Regions from separate parts of the Mesorhizobium sp. WSM4810 genome, predicted to be linked through region 2. Evidence: predicted binding sites of a transcription regulator. Region 2 holds the regulator's gene; each other region holds the start of a gene.
The links. The regulator LexA, encoded in region 2, represses DNA repair genes until DNA is damaged. The targets are predictions, from matches to a motif close to TGTTCNNNNTGTGTTCNG.

Region 1 (5,992 bases), on a different contig from region 2:
AAGATCTCGTCGCTGGCCTGCGATGCCGTGATCATCGATCTCGAAGATGCCGTCGCCCCGGCCGACAAGGTTTTTGCGCGCGAAAAACTGGCTGATATTTTCGCTCACCGCGCAAACCTGCGCTGCGAAATGATCGTGCGCATCAACTCGCTCTCCAGCGAATGGGGCGCCAAGGACTTGCTGGCGGCGGCAAGCTGCGAGCCCGACGCCATCCTGCTGCCCAAGGTCGACACGCCGCGCGACGTCCTGGAAGCCGGCGACGTCCTCGACGACAATTTTTCACCCGACGCGGTGAAGCTGTGGGCGATGATCGAGACGCCCAAGGCGCTGCTCAACATCGGCCCGATTGCCGAGCTTGGCCGCGATCCGGCCTCGCGGCTGGTCTGTTTCGTTGCCGGAACGAACGACCTGGTCAAGGACACCGGCATTCTCGCTACGCCCGACCGGCGCTATCTCACGCCATGGCTGATGCAGATGGTGCTCGCAGCACGCGCCGGTGGCCTCGACCTGCTTGACGGTGTCTTCAACGATTTTCGTGATCTGGACGCTTTTGCGCGCGAATGCACGGAAGCAGCCGCCATGGGGTTCGACGGCAAATCGCTGATTCACCCGGCCCAGATCGATGCCGCAAACCGCGCCTTTGCACCATCTGCCGAAGGCGTGGCCGAGGCGCGTGCGGTCAAGGAGGCCTTCGCGCTTGCCGAAAATGCCGGCAGGCAAGTCATTGCGCTGAACGGAAAAATGCTCGAGCGGCTGCATCTGGCGCAGGCCGAGAAACTGCTGGCGAAGGCGGCCGCCAGCGCCAGCGGGACATGATCGCAACCCACCACAGGAATGAAAAATGAAACTCTACCGCTTTCTGTCCGGCCCGGACGATTCCAGCTTCTGCCACAAGGTGACGGCGGCGCTGAACAAGGGCTGGCACCTGTTCGGCTCGCCAACCTATTCCTACGACAAGCAGACCAAGGTCATGCGCTGCGGCCAGGCCGTGGTGAAGGATGTCGAGGGCCAGGAATACGGCCCTGGCACCAAGCTCAGCGATTGGTGACATCGCATCGAGCATAAACATCTTCCAGATGTCGGCGGGCCAGCACCCCCCTCTGTCCTGCCGGACATCTCCCCCTCAAGGGGGGAGATCGGATGTCGCATCGGCTTTCGCCAATCTTCAGAGTTGCAGCGTGTGCGGTGCGGGCCAAAGCTGCCAGTCTCCCCCCTTGAGGGGGAGATGTCCGGCAGGACAGAGGGGGGCCGCGAAGGAATGAGACGTCGATCCCTTTACTCGGCTGCCTCTTCGATCCGCTCCATATCATCGTCCGACAGGCCGAAATGGTGGCCGATCTCGTGGATCAGCACATGGGTGACGATGTCGCCCAGCGTCTCCTCGTTCTCGGCCCAGTAGTCGAGGATGGCGCGGCGGTAGAGCGTGACGCGGTTCGGCCCCTCGCCGGTCTGCGGATTCCAGCGCTCGGCGATGCCGCGCCCCTCGAACAGGCCGAGCAGGTCGAAAGGCGTTTCCAGCGACAAATCGTCCATGATCTCGTCGGTCGGGAATTCGGCGATCTGGATGACGATCTCGCCGGTCAGCTTGCGAAACTCCTCCGGCAGATGGGCGTAAGCTTCTAGCGCCAGGAACTCCATTTCCTCCATCGACGGCGAAAGCTCGTCGTGCCAGGTACGGGTTTTGTAGATGCGGGCCATGCGTTGTCCTTCTGATCCCGGCATATAGGCTTTCGCGCCGGACTCGGCAAATGGCCGGGTAGCCGTCCACGTACGGCAGGAATTAATTCCCCATGACTGCGCCCATGACTCCGCTTGACTCTTCGGCCGCCCTCTGGAATCTATTAGAACATAACAGGAACAATTGTGAGTGGAAGCTGACCGTCATGGCGACAAGCGCCGTGGCGCGGGAGACTGTTTTTGCCCTGCGCCGCCAGATCGCGAAGATCGAGGGAACGCTGCCCGAGCGCCTGCAGGCGCCGGCCGGCGCTCCCGTTGATGCGCCCCGGAATCCAACAGCTGATGTCACGCCCCAAGATCCAACAGCGGACATCCCGCCCAAAAATCTGACAATTGTCCGCCGCGGCCTCGCCGTGGCGCCGCCCGATGCGTTTCTGCGCACCGGCGCCGAAGGTCTCGATACTGCGCTCGGCGGCGGCCTGCCGAAGGCGGCGCTGAGCGAGATCCATGGCGCCGCGACCCGCGATGCCGGAGCCGTCGCCGGCTTCGCCCTGTCGCTCGTCGGCCTGATCCTCAAAAAGGGGCCGCGACTGCCGGTCCTGTGGATCGGCACCGCGGAAATCTTCCGCGAGGCCGGCTTCCCCTATGCCACAGGGCTTCATCGCCTTTTCGGCATCGAGCCGGAGCAATTGCTGTTTTCCGAGGCGCCAAGGCTCCTCGACGCGCTGTGGACCGCCGAGGAGGCCGTCCGGATGACGGCGCTCGCCGCCGTCATCCTCGAAATCCGCGGCAGTCCGCAGCGGCTGGACCTCACCGCGACGCGGCGGCTGCACGCCCGGGCGCAGAGCGCCGGCCGGCCGGTGTTCCTGCTGCGCCAGGCCGGCGAACCCGAGCCGACGGCGGCGCCCGTCCGCCTCGTCCTGTCGGCGGCGCCGTCGGCACCGCGCCAGACGATCGCCGGGCCGCTCGCCGGCTCGATCGGCCGCCCCGCCTTCACCGTCAGCATCGGCAAGAGCCGCACCGCCTTGCCAGGACAATTCACACTGGAGTGGAACCCCGATGAATGCAGTTTCGAGGAAAGAAGGACCAGGGAAGGACGGCAAGAACCGGCAGCGAATCCTGTCCCTGTGGTTTCCGCATCTCGCCGCGGAAAGGATCCTGCGCCAGCGTCTGGGACGGTCCTGGCGTTCGCGGCCGTCGGATCACCTGCCGCTGGTGATCAGCCATCGCCAGGCGAACGCGCAGCGCATCGCCGCCCTCGACGAGCGGGCTGAGGCGCTTCACCTGAAGCGCGGCATGGGCATAGCCGACGCGCGCGCCATGCATCCGTCGATCGACGTCGTGGAAGCCGATCCCGAGGCCGACCGCCGCCTGCTCGAAAGCCTCGCCGACTGGTGCGACCGCTACACCCCGCTGGTGGCGATCGACGCAGCCGACGGCCTGTTCCTCGACGTCACCGGCTGCACCCATCTTTTCGGCGGCGAACGGGCGATGCTGGACGACATCCTGTCGCGCTTTTTCCATCAGGGTTTCGATGTCCGCGCCGGCCTTGCCGCCACACCAGGTGCAGCCTGGGCGGCAGCGCGGTTTTCTGGTGACCGCATCGTCCCCGGTGGCGAGGAGGAAGCGCTTCTCGCACCCTTGCCGCTGGCGGCGCTGCGCATCGAGCCTGAGATCCGCGCCAGCCTGGAAAGCGTCGGCCTGCGCACGGCGGGCGCCGTCATGGCAGCACCGCGCGCGCCGCTCGCCCGCCGCTTCGGCAGATCGCTGCTTTTGCGTCTCGACCAGGCGCTCGGCCGCCTCGACGAGGCGGTGTCGCCGCGCCTGCCGGTGGCGCCGCTTTCGGTCGAACGCCATCTCGCAGAACCGATCATGCTGACCGACGAAATAGAGCGGCTGGTGAAAATGCTGGCGACGACATTGAAAGCGGACCTCGAGCGCCGCGGCGAGGGCGCAAGAAGGCTGGCGCTGCTGCTTTTCCGCGTCGACGGTGCCGTCAGCCGCATCGCCGTCGGCACCTCGCGGCCGTTGCGCGAGCCGCTGCTGATCCAGAAATTGTTCCACGAAAGGCTTGCCGCGCTCGAACAGGACATCGATGCCGGCTATGGCTTCGATCTCGTGCGCCTCTCGGTGCTGTCGGCCGCGGCCTTCGACATGCAGCAGGCGGATCTGACCGGCGAGACGCGCGATGACGGCGCCGACATCGCCCTTTTCGCCGACCGCATCCGCGCCCGGCTCGGCGACAGCGCGGTTTTGAAACCGGTTGCCGTCGAGAGTCATCTGCCCGAGCGCGCCGTCGCCACGCATCCCTATGCGGAGGCGCCGCAAAGGCTCTCTGCGCCGAAGCAGCCGGACAAGATACAAGACACCAGGCCTGTCTTGCGGCCAGAACGGCCGATCCGGCTGTTCCGTTCGCCCGAGCCGATCGAGGTGCCGGCCACCGAAATGCCAGAAGGACCGCCGATGAACTTCCGCTGGCGGCGCGCGCTCTACCGGGTGGCGCGCGCCGAAGGGCCGGAACGCATCGCCCCGGAATGGTGGCGGGAGGCAGCGGGGCAGGAAGCGACCCGGGATTATTTCCGCATCGAGGATAGCGACGGCCGCCGTTACTGGCTTTATCGCCAGGGTCTCTACGGCGCCTCGCAGGCGGCGCCGCGCTGGTTCATGCATGGGGTCTTCGCATGAACGCGCTAGCGGCCGTCCCCTACGCCGAATTCGGCATCCAGTCGAATTTCTCGTTCCTGCGCGGCGCCTCGAAACCGGAGGAGCTGGTGGTTGCGGCAAAGTTCCTCGGCTTTTCGTCGATCGGGCTTGCCGACCACAACACGGTGGCCGGCGTCGTGCGCGCCTGGCAGCAGGCCAAGGTGGAAGGTCTTTCCTATCATCCCGGCTGCCGCCTGGTTTTTTGCGATGGCACGCCCGACGTTCTCGCCTATCCGCAGGACCGCAAGGGCTGGGGCCATCTGTGCCGCATGCTGACGCAGGCCAATATGCGCGACGACAGCGAAAAGGGCGCACCGCTGCTCTATCGCGACGACCTTTTCGAATGGGGCGATCTCATGTCGCTGGCGATCCTGCCGGATCTGTCGATGCCGGCCGAGGATGATCTCAGGCTGATCAGCCGCCTAAAAGATCGCTTCGGCAAGACCCTGCGGCTTGCCGTTTCGCCGGATTATCACGGCAACGACCGCTACCGTGTCGAGCAGGCGGCTGCCATGGCCGAGGCATCAGGCATTCCGCTGATGGCGACCAACGACGTTCTTTACCATACGTCCGAACGGCGCCGGTTGCAGGACGTGCTGACGGCGATCCGCCTCAACCTGCCTGTTGCCGAAGCCGGGCTGGAACTGGCGGCCAATGCCGAGCGCCATTTGAAGCCGCCAATGGAGATGGCGCGGCTGTTCCGGCGGCATCCGCAGGCACTGGCGCAAACGCAGCACTTTGCCGGCGAATTGAGCTTCTCGCTCAGTGACCTCCAATACAACTATCCCGACGAACCGACGGAATCGGGCCTTGGGCCCCAGGCCGAACTGGAAAGGCTGGCTCTGGAGGGAGCCGCGATACGCTACCCCTCGGGCGTTCCCGCCGATGTGACCAGGCGCATCCGCGAAGAACTCGCTTTGATCGAGCGCCTGAATTACGCGCGCTATTTCCTGACAGTCTACGACATCGTCAAATTTGCCCGCAGCCAGGGCATACTCTGCCAGGGACGTGGCTCCGCGGCCAACTCGGTGGTCTGCTATTGCATCGGCATCACCGAAGTGGGGCCCGAGCGGATCGATTCGCTTTTCGAGCGTTTCATTTCCGAGGAAAGAAACGAGCCGCCCGACATCGATGTCGATTTCGAGCATGAAAAGCGCGAGGAGGTCATCCAGTATATCTACTCGAAATACAGCGCCAAGCGCACCGCGCTTGCCGCGGCCGTCGTCAGCTACCGGGGCCGCTCGGCGATGCGCGAAGTGGCCAAGGCGATGGGCCTGTCGGACGATGTCAGGAGCGCGCTGTCCAGCTCGATCTGGGGCTGGTCGACCTCGGAGCTCGGCGAAAAGGAGACCAGCGCCGGCGGCCTCGATCAGACCGATCCGTCGACAAGGCAGGTGATCGAATGCGCCAACGAGATCATGGGCTTTCCCCGTCATCTGTCGCAGCATGTCGGCGGCTTCGTCATCACCAGGGACCGGCTCGACGAGATCGTGCCCATCATCAAGACGGCGATGGACGAGCGCAAGATGGTCGAGTGGGACAAGGACGATCTCGACGCGGTGAAAATCCTCAAAGTCGACGTGCTGGCGCTCGGCATGCTGACCTGCCTGCA
Region 2 (5,992 bases):
CAGGCATATGCCAAAGGTGGGGCTGCCTGCCTGTCGGTGCTGACCGATGCGCCGTCTTTCCAAGGGGCGCCTGAATTCCTCACCGATGCGCGCAGCGCCGTGACATTGCCGGCTTTGCGCAAGGATTTTCTGTTCGAGCCCTATCAGGTGTTCGAGGCCCGTGCGTGGGGCGCGGACGCCATCCTGATCATCATGGCGAGCGTCGATGACGCCGTAGCCAGGGAACTCGAAACGACGGCTTTCGAGCTCGGCATGGACGCGCTGGTCGAGGTGCATGACGAGGCCGAGACGGAACGCGCGCTGAAACTGTCGTCGCGGCTGATCGGCATCAACAACCGCAATCTCCGGACATTCGAAACCAGCATCGAGACATCGGAGCGGCTCGCGGCGATGGTGCCGGCCGACCGGCTGCTGGTCAGCGAGAGCGGTATTTTCTCGCACCAGGACTGCCGCAGGCTGGAACGGAGCGACATTGGCACTTTCCTCGTCGGCGAGAGCCTGATGCGGCAACTGGACGTGGCCACTGCGACGCACCTGCTTTTGACGGGCAAGGCGCCCGCCAATGCATCTGCCCGAAAGTCGGAATCGCTTTTCGGAGAGCATGATGCATAGATACAAAGCGTTAGAGCGTGCTTTGTGCGTCCAAACGGACGGACGTCGCTCCAGGGTGACCTGACGATGTCGGCCGCCCTCACCCATCTTGGCGCGGAAGGCGAAGCCAATATGGTCGATGTCGGCGACAAGGCGGAGACGACGCGCACGGCGATCGCCGAAGGTCTTGTCTCGATGCGGCCCGAAACGCTGAAAATGATTCTGGACGGCGATGCCAGGAAAGGCGACGTGCTGGGCACGGCGCGCATCGCCGGCATCATGGCGGCCAAGAGGACGCATGAGCTGATCCCGCTCTGCCACCCGCTGCTGTTGACCAAGATATCGGTAGATATCGAACCGGACGCGAAGCTGCCCGGTCTGAAGGTCACGGCGCTGGCCCGCGTCACCGGCAAGACCGGCGTCGAGATGGAAGCGCTGACTGCCGTCTCGGTCGCCTGCCTGACCATCTATGATATGGCCAAGGCGGTCGACCGCGGCATGGCGATCTCCAACATCAGGCTGATGGAAAAGACCGGCGGCAAATCCGGCGACTACAAGGCGGACGCCCAGGGGGCAGGCCGATAATGGCGCTGCTTGCGGTCGCCCAGGCGCTCGAGCACCTGCTTGAGGACGCTGCGCCCTTGCAGGCTGAAAGCGTCGCCCTGATGGACGCCGCCGACCGCGTGCTGGCGGAGCCGCTCATCGCGCTCCGCACCCAGCCGCCATTCAACGCGTCGGCCATGGACGGCTATGCCGTGCGGGCCGACGATGTCGCCTCCGTGCCCGCGAGACTTTCGGTGATCGGCATGGCGCCGGCCGGACGCGGCTTTGCCGGGACAGTCGGCCCGGCGCAGGCCGTGCGCATCTTCACCGGCGCGCCGCTTCCCGCTGGCGCCGACACCATCGTCATCCAGGAGAATGTCCGCGACCTCGGCGGCGGCATCGTCGAAGTGACCGCGCCGACGGTTGAAGGCCGCAACATCCGCCGCCTCGGGCTCGATTTCTCGCAGGGCGACGCGCTGCTGGAGAAAGGCCGCCTGCTTGATCCGGCGGCATTGTCGCTGGCGGCATCGGCCAACCACCAACAGGTCAGCGTGGTGAAACGGCCGCTGGTCGCCATCATCGCCACCGGCGACGAATTGCTGCCGCCGGGCAGCGACCTTGGCCCCGACCAGATCATCTCCTCCAATGCCTATGGCGTCGCCGCCGCGGCCCGCTCGGTCGGCGCCTGCGCACTCGATCTCGGCATCGCCCCCGACCGCAAGGAGGCGATCGCCGCGCTGGTGAAAAAAGCCGTCGCCGCAGGCGCGGACGTCATCGTTACGCTGGGCGGCGCCTCGGTCGGCGACCACGACCTCGTCCATGACGTGCTGACCGGTGAAGGCATGGCGCTCGATTTCTGGAAAATCGCCATGCGGCCCGGCAAGCCACTGATGTTCGGGCGGCTGGGCGACATCCGCTGCATCGGCCTGCCCGGCAATCCGGTGGCCAGCCTGGTCTGCACGCAGCTCTTTCTGAAGCCGCTGCTGGCGCGGCTCGGCGGCCGCGCTTTCCGCCAGGACATGCGTCAGGCGCGGCTTGGCGCCGCCATGCCGGCCAACGATCTCAGACAGGACTATGTACGCGCGGTGGTGAAGGAAGAAGCCGGCACGCTTGAGGCAACGCCGTTCAGTATCCAGGATTCCTCGATGCTCAGAATGCTGGCCGACGCCAACGGACTGGTCGTGCGCGAGCCATTCGCTCCCGCGGCCGCAGCGGGCGCCGCCTGCAGCGTGCTGATGCTACGCTGAACAAAGCGTCAACACATTCATTAAACTTTAAATGGTTGCGGAACACAAATGGAACAGATAGTGTTTGTTCTGGGTTTGTTTTTCTGATTCTGTTGGGGGTCGCGATGCTGACACGCAAACAACATGAACTGCTGATGTTCATCCACGAGCGGCTGAAGGAAAGCGGCATTCCGCCCTCGTTCGATGAGATGAAGGAAGCGCTCGACCTCGCCTCCAAATCGGGGATCCACCGGCTGATCACGGCGCTGGAGGAACGCGGTTTCATTCGCCGCCTGCCCAACCGCGCCCGCGCGCTGGAGGTGCTGCGCCTGCCCGATTCGATCGCGCCGGGCCTCAATGCGGCGCGCAAATTCTCGCCGAGCGTCATTCAAGGCAGCCTTGGGCAAGGCGGCCTTGGACAGGGCGGCCTCGGACGGCAGATCAAGCCGGCGCCTTCGCGCATGCGTGCGGCCGGCAATGACGACGACGTCGTTGCCACCGTCTCCATACCGGTGATGGGCCGCATCGCTGCCGGTGTGCCGATCGACGCCATCCAGCACCAGACGCATTCGATCTCGGTGCCACCGGACATGATCACCGGCGGCACGCACTACGCGCTGGAGGTCAAGGGTGATTCGATGATCGAGGCCGGCATCTTCGACGGCGACACGGTCATCATCCGCAACGCCGACACCGCCCAGCCTGGCGAGATCATTGTCGCTCTGGTCGACGAGGAGGAAGCGACGCTGAAGCGATTCCGCCGCAAAGGTGCCTCGATCGCACTGGAAGCCGCCAATCCGGCCTACGAGACGCGCATCTTCGGGCCGGACCGGGTCAAGGTGCAGGGCAAGCTCGTCGGACTGATCCGGCGTTACTGAACGGCAGGCTTCTTGGGTTTCTCGGCCCTGAGGTATGGCGGCAGGCCCCTCGCCTCGCGCGAAAACCGCCGCTGCTCATGCCAGGGCCTGTATGGCTGTCTGACGGCAAAACGGATTTCTGCGCGCGTCGTCGCCGATAGCGGATCGAAGAAGACGGCGGCACTGCCCATGCGAGCGAGCTGCCGTTTGGTGACGACGAGAACCAGCGGGTTGCGGCAGGGTTTGTAATAGGCTGTGGCATCGTCGATGACGATCAAATCCGCAAAGGCACAGGCCGGCCGCGCGGTTTTGCGGTTGTCGGCGAGCGCAATGAGCGCGCCGGACGGATGCCGGGCCAAGCACAGGCCGGCAGTGCAGGTGAAAGGCGCTCCCGGTGGCAGGTCGGCCGGGTCGGCGATGTCGAACCGCACATCTCCTTTTTCGAATGTCTCCGGCTCGACGATCGTTGTTGAAACCAGCGCATGTTTCCAGTTGTCGGTGGTGAATTCGTTCGAACGCATCCGGTTGACGGCAAGTTCGCCGCCGCCGATCGGCAGCGCCACCAGATGCGCATCCTCCGAGATCAGCACGTCGGGGGTGCGCGTCTCGGAAATCGTCAGCAGGCCGGCGAGCGCAAAGGGAAGTGCCGCAAGTCGCAGCCATGTCGTCGCCATCGTGGCGATGACCAGGGCGACCGTCACCAGCAGAACCGATTGCAACGAAATCAGGCCGACTGCATCGACCGGCGAACGCTCCGAGATCCATCCCGAAATTGCAATCATCGCCGTCAGGCCCTTGCCCATCATGTAGAGGAAAGGGCCGTCGAGGCCGAAAGGCATTGCCAAGGCGCTGAGGACGGCCAGGAACATGACGATCGTGACGATCGGCATGACGGCCAGATTGGCGAACAGGCTGAGCGGCGAGACGCGCTGGAAGTGCCAGATGGCGAAGAGCGCGGTGGCGCTGCCGGCAATGATGGACGTCATTGCGATGGTGCCTGCCCCGGCGACGAGCTTGCGCGTGACGAAAGCGACCGGTGACCGTCGCTGTCGCGGCGCCTTGGCCTTGTCGGCACGATAGTCGGACCAACCGGCATAGGCGCCCACGAGAGCCGCAGTCGCGGCGAACGACATCTGGAAGCTTGCGCCGACCACCTCGTGCGGCGACACGACGATAACGGCGATGGCCGAAATCGCCAGGTTGCGCATGGTGAGTGCCGCCCGGTCGAACAGCACGGCGACAAGCATTACCGCCAGCATGATGAAGCTGCGTTCAGCCGCGACCACGATACCGGAAAAGATCAGATAGGCAGCGATGGAGACGAGTGCGGCAGCAGCCGCATATTTCTTGACCGGCCGGCGCGACGAAAAGTCGGGAAACAGCGCAAAGGCGCCGCGCAGCAATCCCATGACGGTGCCGGCGACAAGCGCCATGTGCAGGCCGGAAATGGAGATGATGTGGTAGATGCCGGTGCGCCGCATCGATTCGTTTATCTCTTCGGGGATGCCGGCACGCACGCCGACGATCAGCGCAGCGGCAATCTCCCCCTCGGCACCACCGATGCTGTCCCTGATATGGTCGGCGATGGTTTCGCGCGCCTTCTCGATCGACGAAGAAAGGCGTGCGGTTAACGGTGCATCTTCGGAGACGACGATCTTTGGACTGCCGAGGAAAAAGCCACTGGCACCGATACCGGCGAAATAGCTGTCAAAGGAAAAGTCAAAGCTGTCCGGTCTGACCGGGCCAGTCGGAGGCAGAAGCCTCACATAGCCGGTTGCCACCGAGCCTGCGGTCATCTCAGCGGGAATCTTGCGTGCCGACACCCTGACACGTTCGGGTGCATAACGCAGTGTCGGCCGGGCGGTCGACATCACATCGATGGTCAGCCTGATCCGGCCGTTCGCCATTTGGTCGAGCCTGACGACACGGCCGGTCAGCCGGGTCTGGATTTCCGAACCGAGCATCTTCGTTCCGGCGCGCCAGGTTTCAACCTTGGCGGCGAGCACACCAAGCGCGCACAGCAACGCTGCCATGAAGCACAGGTGCGTTTTGCGGCGTGAGCGCGTGACGGCCGCACACAATGCCGTAAGGACCACGACGGCGATGGGCTGGGCAAAGTCCGGTTCGACGGCAAGCGAAAAATAGACGATCACCCCGCATGCCAGGAAAACCGGCACCAGCAGGAAGGCGACGCCCCGGTCGAGTTCCAGGCCGGCTGCCGCGGCCACGCTGTTGCGGACACCGGATGGTGAAAGATGGCTGAGCTGTCGGCGAAAACGAATGACAGGGCCGGGTGCTGAAGCCGGTATCGGCGCCGGGCGATCCGGCGAAAGAGGTTGGATGCTCAGCGGCGACGCAGGCAGCGAAACGGGTAGCGACTCAGTGTGAGGAACGTCGGCAAACAGCGATCGTTCGCTGACGCTTGCGGTCGCGCCCTCGCTGTCGTCCACGCCGCGGCCTGGTCCAGCCATAGGGTTCGCCCCTTGCGCCCTCGACCTCCTATGCTACATGAACGCGCGACGCGCGAAAGTCCGCGCACCACATCCGTTTTCTGCGCTTGCCCAGGAGTTCCATGTCCGACAAGGTCGTCACCCGTTTTGCCCCTTCGCCCACCGGATTCCTGCATATTGGCGGGGCGCGCACGGCGCTGTTCAATTGGCTGTATGCGAAACACACTGGCGGCAAGATGCTGCTGCGCATCGAGGACACCGATCGCGAGCGTTCGACCGATGCGGCAACCGCTGCCATCCTCGATGGGCTCTCCTGGCTCGGCCT
Region 3 (5,992 bases), on a different contig from region 2:
GCAGCACCCCGTCGGCCACCAAAAAGCAGGACGAACGCAAATGGTCGGCGATGACGCGGAACGATCCGACGGTGTCGGCATCCGGACCGCGGCCGAGCGCGGATGACGCAGCCTCGATCAGGTGACGGAACAGGTCGGTCTCGAAGACGCTCTCGACCCCTTGCAGAATGGAGGCCATGCGCTCCAGGCCCATGCCAGTGTCGATCGACGGGCGCGGCAGGTCGATGCGCTCGTCCTTCGTCACCTGTTCGTACTGCATGAACACCAGGTTCCAAAATTCGAGGAAACGGTCGCCATCCTCCTCGGGGCTGCCGGGAGGGCCGCCCCAGATGTGCTCGCCACGGTCGATGAAGATCTCCGAGCACGGACCGCAAGGTCCGGTGTCGCCCATCGCCCAGAAATTGTCCGAGGTCGGAATGCGGATGATGCGATCGTCGGAAAAGCCGGCGATCTTCTTCCAGTAGCCGGCAGCCTCGTCGTCGGTGTGATAAACCGTGACCAGCAGCTTGTCCTTCTTCAGCCCGAACTCCCTGGTGATCAGGTTCCAGGCAAGCTCGATGGCGCGCTCCTTGAAATAGTCGCCGAACGAGAAATTGCCGAGCATCTCGAAGAAGGTCAGGTGGCGCGCGGTGTAGCCGACATTGTCGAGGTCGTTGTGCTTGCCGCCGGCGCGAACACTCTTCTGAGCTGTCGTGGCACGCGAATAGGGTCGCTTTTCCAGGCCGGTGAAAACGTTCTTGAACTGCACCATGCCGGCATTGGTGAACATCAGTGTCGGGTCGTTGCGCGGCACCAGCGGGCTCGACGCGACGACCTCGTGACCCTCCTTGCGGAAATAGTCGAGGAATGTCGACCGGATCTCATTCACGCCACTCATGAATAACACTGCCTTTTAGCTTTAGAGAGAGCCGTCGGCCCGGCCGACGGCAAATGGACATGGCCTTTTAGCCGCCGCGTTGCACCCTGTCCAGAAACACGGTATTGGGCCAATTTGCGGGGCTTGCCGGTCATCTCGTTGCCGGCTTGCCGGTCATCTCGGCGCCACCGCTGAAACGCAAACCGCCGGCGCTAGGCCGGCGGTTCGAACGCAACAATACAGAACTCGATTACACAGGCTGGAGGTGATGTGCGGGAATCATGGCCAAACTCCGGCCATTGCCGAAGCCTACATGGCGCCAGCTTCGTCCTCGAAACCGTCGTCTCCGCCTTCGGAACCACCATTCTCGAGGAACTTCTCCGCAATCAGCCCGGCATTCTGCCGTAGTGCCAATTCGATCTCGCGCGCCGTGTCGGGATTGTCGCGCAGGAACAGTTTTGCATTCTCGCGGCCCTGGCCGAGACGCTGCGAATTGTAGGAGAACCAGGCGCCCGACTTTTCGACCACGCCGGCCTTGACGCCGAGGTCGACCAGCTCGCCGGTCTTGGACACGCCCTCGCCATACATGATATCGAACTCGACCACCTTGAAGGGCGGCGCCAGCTTGTTCTTGACCACCTTGACGCGGGTCTGGTTGCCGACGACCTCGTCGCGGTCCTTGACCGAGCCGATGCGGCGAATGTCGAGGCGTACCGAAGCATAGAATTTCAGCGCGTTGCCGCCGGTCGTGGTCTCGGGCGAACCGAACATGACGCCGATCTTCATGCGGATCTGGTTGATGAAGATGACCATGGTGTTGGAGCGCGAGATCGAGGCGGTCAGCTTGCGCAGCGCCTGGCTCATCAGGCGGGCCTGCAGGCCGGGCAGCGAATCGCCCATCTCGCCTTCGATTTCGGCGCGCGGCGTCAGCGCCGCGACCGAATCGACCACCAGAACGTCGATGGCGCCGGAACGCACCAGCGTGTCGCAGATCTCCAGCGCCTGCTCGCCGGTATCGGGCTGCGAGATTAAGAGGTTTTCGAGATCGACGCCGAGCTTGCGGGCATAGACCGGGTCGAGCGCGTGCTCGGCATCGACGAAGGCGCAGATGCCGCCCTTCTTCTGGGCCTCCGCCACAGTGTGCAGCGCCAGCGTCGTCTTGCCCGAGCTTTCCGGCCCGTAGATCTCGATGATACGGCCGCGCGGCAGGCCGCCGACGCCGAGCGCGATGTCGAGGCCAAGCGAACCGGTCGGCACCGTTTCGATCTCGACGACCTGCTCGTTTGCGCCGAGCCGCATGATCGAGCCCTTGCCGAAGGCACGCTCGATTTGCGACAGCGCCGCATCCAGAGCCTTTGATTTGTCCACCGTTTTGTCCTCTACAAGCCGCAAAGAATTCTGAGCCATGATACATCACCCCTTGGTCGTCAATGAAGGCCGGACAATCCGTAATCCTTACTAATTTGTACCTTTTTTGTTCTCGTCTGGCAAGGGGAGACAAACGATTGAAAAACCAACAGTATCCGGATTTGTTCTTTTTTTGTTTCGCGTTTTCACCCCAGGATGTATCCCGCTTCACCCGCAGGATTCTGCTGGGCATCTTCCGAATCGCGCTTCGGGTTGCCGGGTTCCGCCGGACAACCTAGTCTCCATCCGGGCAACAAGGTCATCTCACTGGGCATGATGAAGTCGCCGACGATCCTGGCAGTGGGCGGCGTCTATATCGAGCGGCGCGGCCGGCTTGCCGGCGCCTTTGTGCCGGCGGCGTCAAATCCCGGCATGATGCGCGAGGAGGTTGGCGGCGCCGTCTTCAATGCGCTGCGCTGCGCCGTGCGCCGCGGCGTCTCCGGCTCGCTGCTTTCGGTTCGCGGCGGCGATGTTCTGGCCGATACGGTCGCGCGCGCCGTCGCTGCGGCCGGCATTGCCGATCTGTCCGTGGTGTTCCTCGATCGCACGACGCCGAGCAACACGACGATATTCGACGGCGACGGCGCGCTGATCGTCGGTCTTGCCGACATAGCGCTCTACGACCTGGCGCTTGCCAAGCAGATCCGCCGTGCCAAGGTGCGCGAGGCAATCAGCACCGCCGATGCGGTTCTGTGCGACGCCAACCTGCCGTCGACGGCGCTCGAGCGGCTGGTGACGCTTGCAGCCGGCAAGCCGGTGTTTGCACTTGCCGTTTCGCCCAGCAAGGCGGCGCGGCTGACGCTGGTGCTGGAGTTTCTGGCGATGACCTTCATGACCCGGCACGAGGCCGGCGCGCTTACCGGCGCCGACGTCGATGCTGACGAGCGTGGCATTGTCGACGGCTTAAGACGCGCCGGCCTGAAAAGCGGCGTGGTCACCGCTGGCGACGGTCCAGTGCTCGGTTTCGACGAAACCGACGCCTTCTCGATCCTGCCGCCGAAAAAAGTCACGGACGGCGCCGCCGATGCGCTGGCGGGCGCAACGGTCGCCGCCCTGCTGCGCGGCCTGACGCTGCGCGCAGCGCTGCGCGACGGCGTTGCCGCGGCAATGCTCGCGATCGAAAGTGCCGGGCTTGTGCCGGGCTTAACGGCGGCAGACTTTGCCGACGCGCTGGCCCTTGTGCCCGAGCCGCAGGAATTGGCATGAGGTGACGACCAGCAGCTACTTGCCGGCCCGCAGCCCCGCCTCATAGGCCCGCCGCGCCCAGACCGCCATCTCATCCGGATCGTCGAAGGCGCTGTCGGGAACGCTCCAATACGGCATCGACACCAGCTTGCCGTGCCGCGACCCGGTATAGGTCCATTGCCGGCAGCCGGCCGCCTCGAATTCGGGCGCGCTTTCCGCGTCGGCCTTCAGCATCAATTCGCCACGCACCACGATGGCGACGATAACGCCATCAAAATAGATGCCCTTGCCACCGAACATCTTGCGAATGCTGACCGGGCCGAGGGCTTCGAAAAGTTCGGCAATGCGTTCATTGTCCATGCCGCAATCATGTCATCCGGATTTCCCCTTGTCATCGCCGCAACCGGCACCATCCTGACAAGTTGAAAACCAATTTCGTCCGAGTTTTTCATGCCGCTTCTGCTCAAAGGGTCCTGCCGGTGCAATGCTGTCCGCTTCGAGGTGGAAAGCCACACGCCGGTGCCTTTCATGCTGTGCTACTGCTCGATCTGCCGCAAGCAGCAGGGCGGTGGTGGCTTTGCCATCAATCTCGGCGCCGATTACGAGACGCTGAAAATCAAGGGCAAGCGCAATCTTGGCGCCTACCAGGCCGAGATCGAGGATGATGAGCATCCGCAGTGCGAGATCTCGTCAGGCGAGCGGAACTTCTGCAGGAAATGCGGATCGGCACTGTGGCTCTACGACCGGACCTGGCCGGAACTGGTCCACCCCTTCGCCTCGGCGATCGACACCGACCTGCCGAAACCGCCTGAAAAGGTGCACCTCATGCTGAAATACAGGGCGAACTGGGTCGAGCCCGAAATCGGCAAGGACGACAAGGTCTTCGACGTCTATCCCGAGGAATCGATCGCAGACTGGCACAAGCGAACGGGAATGTGGGTGGATTAGGTCCCTTCTCCCCGTTCGCATAGGCTAAGCCCCCTCACCCGGATTGCCAACCGAATTGCGAAGGGCAATTCGGGGCAATCCGACCTCTCCCCGAGGGGAGAGGAGGTGGCCAGCGTTGATGCAAGCCTCTTCTCCCCAGCGGGGAGAAGGTGGCCCGAAGGGCCGGATGAGGGGGACACGGGGGCGAAGGAAGATCAGGCCGATGCGCGCGCCTCGGCCAGGGCCTTCAGATCGGCCGGCTTGAGCTCCACCGATTCGCCGCAGCCGCAGGCCGAGCTCTGGTTCGGGTTGCGGAAGGTGAAGCCGGTGCGCAGCGTCGTCTGCTCGAAATCCATCTCGGTGCCGAACAGGAAAAGCGCTGCCTCAGGCGCGACATAGACATGGGCGCCGTCGCGCTCGATATGATCGTCCCTGGTGTTGGGCTCGGTCACCAGGTCGACCGTATATTCCATGCCGGCGCAGCCGCCCTTCTTGATGCCAAGGCGAATGCCATGCGCATTCTCACGGGTCGCGACGATCTCGCGAACCCGATCGGCAGCCTTTTCGGTCATCGTGATGACGGCGAAGCGTCCCATTCTTTTTCTCCGCGTTCGCGCAGGTTCAAGGCCTGCGGAATGAGTCTTCACCTAAAATGGTGAAGTTTTCTGCCTGGCGCAAGTGCGCCTCAATACCAGCCCACCGCGACCTGCGCCTCTTCCGACATGCGGTCGGGCGACCAGGGCGGATCGAAGGTCATGTTGACCTCGACGCCGGAAACGCCTTCGACGGCGCCGACGGCATTTTCCACCCAGCCCGGCATTTCGCCGGCCACCGGGCAGCCCGGCGCGGTCAGCGTCATGTCGATCTTGACCGAGCGGTCGTCCTCGATGTCGATCTTGTAGATCAGGCCGAGCTCATAGATGTCGGCCGGGATTTCCGGGTCGTAGACCGTCTTCAGCGCCGAAACGATGTCGTCGGTCAGCCGTGCCAGTTCGTCGGCGGGAATGGCCGAGGCGGAAACCACCTCATTGGTTACCGTTTCCGACGTGGTCTCAGCGGTGTGGCCTACATCATCCATGATCGTCATCCGAAGAACTTTCGCGCTTTTTCGAGCGCATCGGCCAAAGCGTCGACTTCGGCTCTGGTGTTATACATGCCGAACGATGCCCTGCATGTGGAGGTTACGCCAAAACGTTTCAACAGCGGCTGGGCGCAATGGGTGCCGGCACGGACGGCGACGCCTTGCCTGTCGATCACCATCGACACGTCGTGGGCATGAATGCCTTGCAGTTCGAAGGAGATGATGGCGCCCTTGTCAGGCGCTTCGCCGAAGATGCGCAGCGAATTGATGGCGCGCAGCCGCTGATGGGCATAATCCCTAAGATCGGCCTCGTGGGCGGCGATGCGCTCGCGGCCGATCTTTTCCATATATTCGAGCGCCGCACCCAGCCCGATCGCCTGGACGATCGGCGGCGTGCCTGCCTCGAAACGGTGCGGCGGATCGTTGTAGGTGACGATGTCTTGCGTCACCTCCTCAATCATCTCGCCGCCGCCCATGAACGGGCGCATGCGCTCCAGCATGTCCTTCTTGCCATAGAGCACGCCGATGCCCGAGGG
Region 4 (5,992 bases), on a different contig from region 2:
GCGGCAGGTCGAGATCGACATTCTTCAGATTGTGTTCGCGCGCCCCGCGAATGGAAAGATATTTATGGTCGGCCATCGCCGGTCGCCGCCTCAGATCTGGAATCTCGTGGGATGGCGGGTTGTCCCGGCCATCCCCTATGTAGGTAATTTCGCCACCGTTTCGAGAGAACTCTCGACCAAGCCTTTAACCGTCTTTCGCGCGGGCGAGCAAGCGGAAAGAACAAAGGCCGAACACGCTCCTGACAAATGCGTTCATGTAATCCACAGCCGACGTCGCGCTGCTCAAAACGGATGCAACTTTCGGATTCGCCACACAAGCGATCACGTTTTTGGTAAATCGGCTATCCAACTGTTGACGTCTCGGGCTCAGGGGGGCAGACTCCGAACGTCACCGAAGCCGACCGTCTTTCGATGGCCTCGCCGCCCCAAGGCGGCCTGCGAGACGCCGCAGGCTTTGCGATATGCGCTTCGGACGACACCAGTCGCAATGGACAGAAAAGGAGAGCAGAGGAATGACTCCACCGGACAGTCCCTTGAGGCTCCACGTGTCGCTGGAGCCGCGGCAGGCATAAGTGCCAGGGCTAGGCGTTTTGCGCCGCCCGACAAACCGTGACCTGCCGATCCCATTAAAATCAGAGACTACTAGTCGGATCGTCGGCTGAATGCCGCGAAGCATCCGAAATCAAAAGCCGGCAGTGTACTCCCGGCGAGTTTGGATTTCAGATCCAAAAAAAGCCCCGACCGTTTGCGGAAGCAGCGGCGGGGCTGTTCGTTTCAGAGCCGCAGGCGCACGAGTGCCTTGAGATTGTGGCAGCGATGGAGGCCGATGGAGGTGTCCTATCACCGGGGGCCTTCATCGAGCCCGCGCCGACATCGAAAATTATGCTGCCGGAAATCCTGACATCGGTATCGCCGATCTTGAACTGGCCGTTGCTGGGCACGGCCTCGTCGGGTTCGGCAGCCGGCTTGGCGATGCGATAGTCGTTGGTCACACCGGGCAGCGTGCCGTTCTGCGAAGGCGGTGAACTGTCTTCGGCGAACGCCGCGCCGGAGGTCATCGCCGCGACGGCGATACCGACAATCAGCCGGTGCGAGCAAATGCGTGAGATCTCAGACATCGGCGGACTGTATCGCCGCACTCTGGCCGAAGCCAGACCGGTGGCGATCAAACTAGCCGAACGGCTGACCGACGTTGCTTATGAGCCGGCTACCCTTTCACGCCGCTCTCTTACGCGTGTCAAAAACATGGTCGACAAGGCCCCATGTCTTTGCCCCCGCGGCGGTCATGAAATGATCGCGGTCGAGCGTGCGTTCGACTTCTTCGAACGTGCGACCACAGTGGTGCGCGTAAAGCTCGGTCATGCGCCGCTTGGTCCTGAGGATGCCTTCGGCGTGGCGCTGGATGTCGGAGGCCTGGCCCTGGAAACCGCCTGACGGCTGGTGCAGCAGGATGCTGGCGTTGGGCAGCGCGATGCGTCGCCCCGGGGTGCCGGCCATCAGCAGGAAGGAGGCCATCGAGGCGGCAAAGCCCATGCAGACGGTCGATACCGGACTGCTTATATACTGCATCGTGTCGTAGATGGCGAAACCGCTGGTCACCACGCCGCCCGGCGAATTGATGTAGAGGGAAATCTCCTTATCGGGATTGTCGGATTCCAGCGACAGGAGCTGGGCACAGACCAGCGCCGACACATTGTCGTCGATCGGACCGTTGATGAAGACGATGCGCTCGCGCAGCAGCCGCGAAAAAATGTCGAAGGCGCGTTCGCCGCGGCTCGACTGCTCGATCACCATCGGCACCAGATTGGCAAAACCGCTCATCGCTTTTCTCCGTTGTGCTGCTCAGGCCGCGCGCAGGACGAGGCGAGGCGTGTTTGCGGCTATGGTCTGTCTTGGGCTGTGTGCGTTGAGCGAAACCCGGCAACCGGCGCCGGCAATCGCAGGCGTGGCTACTCGCGCAAATCCGTTGTGGACGATGCGCAGATGGGTGCCGCCCGACACAGTGCGGTCGAGCGTGAAGGTGACGATACTGTCCAGCGGGCTGGTGAGCGGATCCGCTGTATCGCCAGGCGCCGGCCGCTCCCGCCAGGAATAACGCAGCAGGCGTTCGGGCTCGGCGTCGAGGATTTCGCACTCGATCGGTGCATCCGCCTTGGCAAAGGCAAAGCGGCCGCCGATCTCCGGCTTGATGTCGTTCGGCATCATCCAGGCCGCGAGCAGGTCCGGCACAGTCAGCGCCCGCCACACTTTTTCCGGCGGATCTGGAAGCTCGCACTCGAACTCGATTGAATCTGCCGCCATGTCGGAATGCTGTTTTGCCGTCATTGGTCCATATCCTTCAAAACCGCCTTGAGCCGTTCGATACGCTCGGGCCAGAACGCACGGTAACGCTCGATCCAGCCGAGCAGAGGGTCAAGCCCTTGCGGATCGGCGCGATAATAGGCGTTGCGGCCGGCTCGCCGCTCGGCCACCAGGCCGGCGCCGCGCAGCACTGCAAGATGCTGCGACACGGCCGGTTGCGACACGCTCATGCCGCTGCGCAGTTCCGACACCGTCATCTCGCCGGCGGCGAGCCGTTCGTAGACGGCGCGGCGCGTCGGGTCGGCAAGCGCTCGAAAAATCTCGGCTTCGATCATGGCGGAAGCATAAGTCTACGCTTATTGATTTGGCAAGCAGTCTTTTCGCGCCCATATGGAACGGCACGGCGGAACCCGTCGATTGCTGACATTCCTTGACAATACGGATTGATGGTTATAGAACGAAAAGAGAACAAAAACCTTGTGGGAAAAGCCAGCCACGGCAGGCGGGGAATGTCCGCAGTCTATAAGGTGGGAGCGAGAAAATTTGTTTCGGATGAGCGCGGAGAAGTATCATGGCGGGTAGCGTCAACAAGGTCATTCTGGTGGGCAATCTCGGGGCGGACCCGGAAATCCGCCGTTTGAATTCGGGTGAGCCGGTCGTCAACATCCGCGTCGCCACGTCGGAAAGCTGGCGCGACAAGACTTCCGGCGAGCGCAAGGAAAAGACCGAGTGGCACAATGTCGTGATCTTCAACGATCAGCTCGCCAAGGTCGCCGAGCAATATCTGAAGAAGGGTGCGAAGGTTTATGTCGAGGGCCAGTTGCAGACGCGCAAATGGCAGGACCAGACCGGCAATGATCGCTACACGACCGAAATCGTGCTGCAAAAATTCCGTGGCGAACTGCAGATGCTCGACGCACGCGGGCAGGGCGAGGGCGGTCAGGTCGGCAGCTATGCCGGTGGCGGCAGCAGCCGCGGTTCCGATTTCGGCCAGTCCGGCCCGGGCGAGAGTCTCAATCGCGGCGGCGGCAACAAGGGTGGCGGCGGTTCGTCGCGCGAACTCGACGACGAAATTCCGTTCTGATCGCTTGGAGCGAGCGGCTCTGCGCGAGCTGACGGCCAGCTATTTGAGGCCACGCATTGGCGTCCCGAAAATCTATCTTGGATTTTCGGGACGTTGTGCGTTTGAGCGGTGTGCGGTGAAAGGACGTATCAGGTGAAAGCACGGGTCAAATGGGTCGAGGAGCGCACTTTCGTCGGCGAGTCCGGCAGCGGTCACAAGGTGGTGCTGGGAACCGCGTTCGGACCGGATGGCAAGACGCCGGGGCCGAGCCCTATGGAACTGGTGCTGCTCGGCACTGGCGGCTGCTCGGCCTATGATGTCGTCCACATCCTTGAAAAGGGCCGCGAGGCGGTCGAGGACTGCGTGGTCGAACTCGATGCCGACCGGGCGGAGAAGGAGCCGCGGGTGTTCACCCGCATCCATATGCATTTCATCGTCGAGGGCCGCGCGCTTTCGCATGACAAGGTCAGGCGGGCAATCGATCTTTCGATCGAAAAATACTGCTCGGCCTCGGCAATGATGGCCAAGACCGCCGAGATCACCCACGACTTCGAAGTTATTGATACGACGGCGAAGTAGGATAGCGCCCGCCAGTGGCGGTTCGTTGCGCGAGATGGACAACGTAAATGACGGCCTCGGCAATCAAGCGCGAGGCCGCTTTCATTTTCATGCTGCCATCAACGCCTTGACGCCGTCGGCGACAAACTGCACGGCAAGCGCCGCCAGGATGACGCCGAGTAGCCGGGTTAGGATCGAGCGGCCGGTCTGGCCGAGGATACGGTCGATGCGCTCGGCCAGCACGAACACCAGGTAGGTGAGGACAAGGCAGATCGCGATGATGCCGACAAGGGCTGCCTGCGCGCCCAAACCTGGTAACGAGCCGGACAGCAGGACTGTCGCTGAAATCGCCCCCGGACCGGCGATCAGCGGGATCGCCAGCGGAAAGGCGGCGATGTTGTGGATCATGTCCTTGGTGATGGCGACGTCGCCGATCTTCTCCTTGCGGTCCTGACGGCGCTCGAACGCCATTTCGAAGGCGATGAAGAACAGCAGGAACCCGCCGGCGACGCGGAACGCCGGCAGCGTGATGCCGAACACCGACAGGATCGATGCGCCGGCGATTGCAAACACCGCCATCACCAGGAAAGCGATGATCGAGGCACGCACGGAAACCTGGTTACGCTCCTCGCGGTTCATGCCGCGCGTCACGGCGAGGAAGAGCGGCGCCAGGCCAGGCGGGTCGATGGTCACCAGAATGGTGACGAAGGCGTTGAACAGGCTGTCGAAGCTCGGCATCTCTGACCCTCCCCGCCGGGCGGTGCCCGAGACCCCAGCATTGGTAGAGCAAAGCGGCGTCAGGGGGAACCGTGCAGGTCAGGCGCTGGCGACGCGCCGCGCCAGGAACTCGACTTCGAGCCGCCAGGTCGCGCCATCGTCCTGCGAGCGTTCGCCCAGCCAGCGGAACGAATTTTCGGTGATCCGAGAAAAGCTCCAGCGCACCGAGGCGCCGGTGCCGTCGGCGCCTTGCTGGACGATGGTGTCGCCCTCGGCGCGGCCGAGCTGGCGGCTGTAATACTGGGTGCGCGGATCGCTCCAGAAAATATGCCAGGCGTCGGCACCGGGGTCATAGACGCGCAGTGTCGTGCCATAAAAGGTCCATTTGCCGAGCGAGTTCTGTGCGCCACTGTCCCGCGCGGGCAAGATCCATACGTCCTGGATCGCGCGGCCCTCGAGCACCCAGCCGAAATGCACCTCGCCGCGTCCGGTCAGAACCTGGCCGTCTTCGAGATGGCGCGTGGCATCGAACGTCCAGGCGCCGACGAAGCGGCCGTAAAGGTTCAGTTTTTCGGCAAGGCCTGCGGATGGCCCGTCACTGTGCAGGGCTTCGGCAAAGGAGGATGAATTGAACATGGTTTCTGCCCACATTGTCAGGAGACCGGGAAGAATAGGCCCTGGCAGTCTTCTTGCGCTTGGGAAAAATTGCTATCTTTTGGCCATGACGACGAGCGTGCATACACTGGCGTCCGGAAAAGGCTGGCGGGTGTCGGACGTGGTCTGCACTGCCGGCGTCGCTGATCGCCCGTTCGAGGAAGAGCATCGCAGCTTCTGTGTCGCAGTGGTGACCAACGGCACCTTCCGCTACCGCGCACGCCAGGGCACGGCGATGCTGACGCCGGGCGCAATTCTGCTCGGCAACCCCCGCACTTGCTACGAGTGTGGGCACGAGCATGGCGCCGGCGACCGCTGCATCTCCTATCATTTCAGCCCGGCCTATATGGAACAGATCGTCGCCGATGTGCCGGGCGCGAAGAAGCTGGCCTTCAAGACGCCGCTTCTGCCGCCCTTGCCGGGGCTGGCACGGCTGCTGGCCGAGGCGGAAGCCGCGCGCGAGATGGCCGACATCGAGGCGTTCGAGGAACTCGGACTGCGGATTGCCGGCGCAGCCGTCGCCTCCGGTCTCACGCCCGCTGCCCGTTCACCGAGCCGCCGCGATCAGAAACGCGTCGCGGAGGCGGTGCGGCGCATCGAAAAGGATGCCGAAAGCCCGGTCTCGCTCGCCGAGCTTGCAAGCGAAACGGCGACCAGTCCTTACCATTTCCTGCGCAGCTTCCGGCATGTCGCGGGCAT

Region 1: a site for LexA is predicted at 1,843-1,860, ahead of AC0L3O_RS11975 (ImuA family protein). Genes of this name have one in related genera too.
Region 3: a site for LexA is predicted at 2,387-2,404, ahead of recA (recombinase RecA). Genes of this name have one in related genera too.
Region 4: a site for LexA is predicted at 2,755-2,772, ahead of AC0L3O_RS15495 (single-stranded DNA-binding protein). Genes of this name have one in related genera too.

The regions. Positions count from the first base shown of each region.
Region 1 is NZ_JBVVQV010000006.1:218,988-224,979, reverse strand. It holds gene AC0L3O_RS11990 (HpcH/HpaI aldolase/citrate lyase family protein) at 1-816, shown strand, start outside; gene AC0L3O_RS11985 (DUF1737 domain-containing protein) at 842-1,048, shown strand; gene AC0L3O_RS11980 (metallopeptidase family protein) at 1,276-1,698, opposite strand; gene AC0L3O_RS11975 (ImuA family protein) at 1,884-2,951, shown strand; gene AC0L3O_RS11970 (DUF6504 family protein) at 2,893-4,362, shown strand; gene AC0L3O_RS11965 (error-prone DNA polymerase) at 4,359-5,992, shown strand, end outside.
Region 2 is NZ_JBVVQV010000017.1:137,251-143,242, forward strand. It holds gene trpC (indole-3-glycerol phosphate synthase TrpC) at 1-612, shown strand, start outside; gene moaC (cyclic pyranopterin monophosphate synthase MoaC) at 679-1,176, shown strand; gene AC0L3O_RS23225 (molybdopterin molybdotransferase MoeA) at 1,176-2,381, shown strand; gene lexA (transcriptional repressor LexA) at 2,486-3,238, shown strand; gene AC0L3O_RS23235 (ComEC/Rec2 family competence protein) at 3,232-5,688, opposite strand; gene gltX (glutamate--tRNA ligase) at 5,790-5,992, shown strand, end outside.
Region 3 is NZ_JBVVQV010000003.1:141,431-147,422, forward strand. It holds gene alaS (alanine--tRNA ligase) at 1-877, opposite strand, end outside; gene recA (recombinase RecA) at 1,166-2,263, opposite strand; gene AC0L3O_RS05830 (PfkB family carbohydrate kinase) at 2,537-3,469, shown strand; gene AC0L3O_RS05835 (TfoX/Sxy family protein) at 3,485-3,808, opposite strand; gene AC0L3O_RS05840 (GFA family protein) at 3,899-4,396, shown strand; gene sufA (Fe-S cluster assembly scaffold SufA) at 4,591-4,971, opposite strand; gene AC0L3O_RS05850 (SUF system Fe-S cluster assembly protein) at 5,061-5,453, opposite strand; gene AC0L3O_RS05855 (cysteine desulfurase) at 5,459-5,992, opposite strand, start outside.
Region 4 is NZ_JBVVQV010000009.1:70,941-76,932, reverse strand. It holds gene uvrA (excinuclease ABC subunit UvrA) at 1-76, opposite strand, end outside; gene AC0L3O_RS15515 (hypothetical protein) at 720-1,169, opposite strand; gene AC0L3O_RS15510 (ATP-dependent Clp protease proteolytic subunit) at 1,216-1,821, opposite strand; gene AC0L3O_RS15505 (SRPBCC family protein) at 1,843-2,325, opposite strand; gene AC0L3O_RS15500 (ArsR/SmtB family transcription factor) at 2,322-2,636, opposite strand; gene AC0L3O_RS15495 (single-stranded DNA-binding protein) at 2,873-3,385, shown strand; gene AC0L3O_RS15490 (OsmC family protein) at 3,518-3,943, shown strand; gene AC0L3O_RS15485 (MarC family protein) at 4,031-4,660, opposite strand; gene AC0L3O_RS15480 (hypothetical protein) at 4,739-5,275, opposite strand; gene AC0L3O_RS15475 (helix-turn-helix transcriptional regulator) at 5,361-5,992, shown strand, end outside.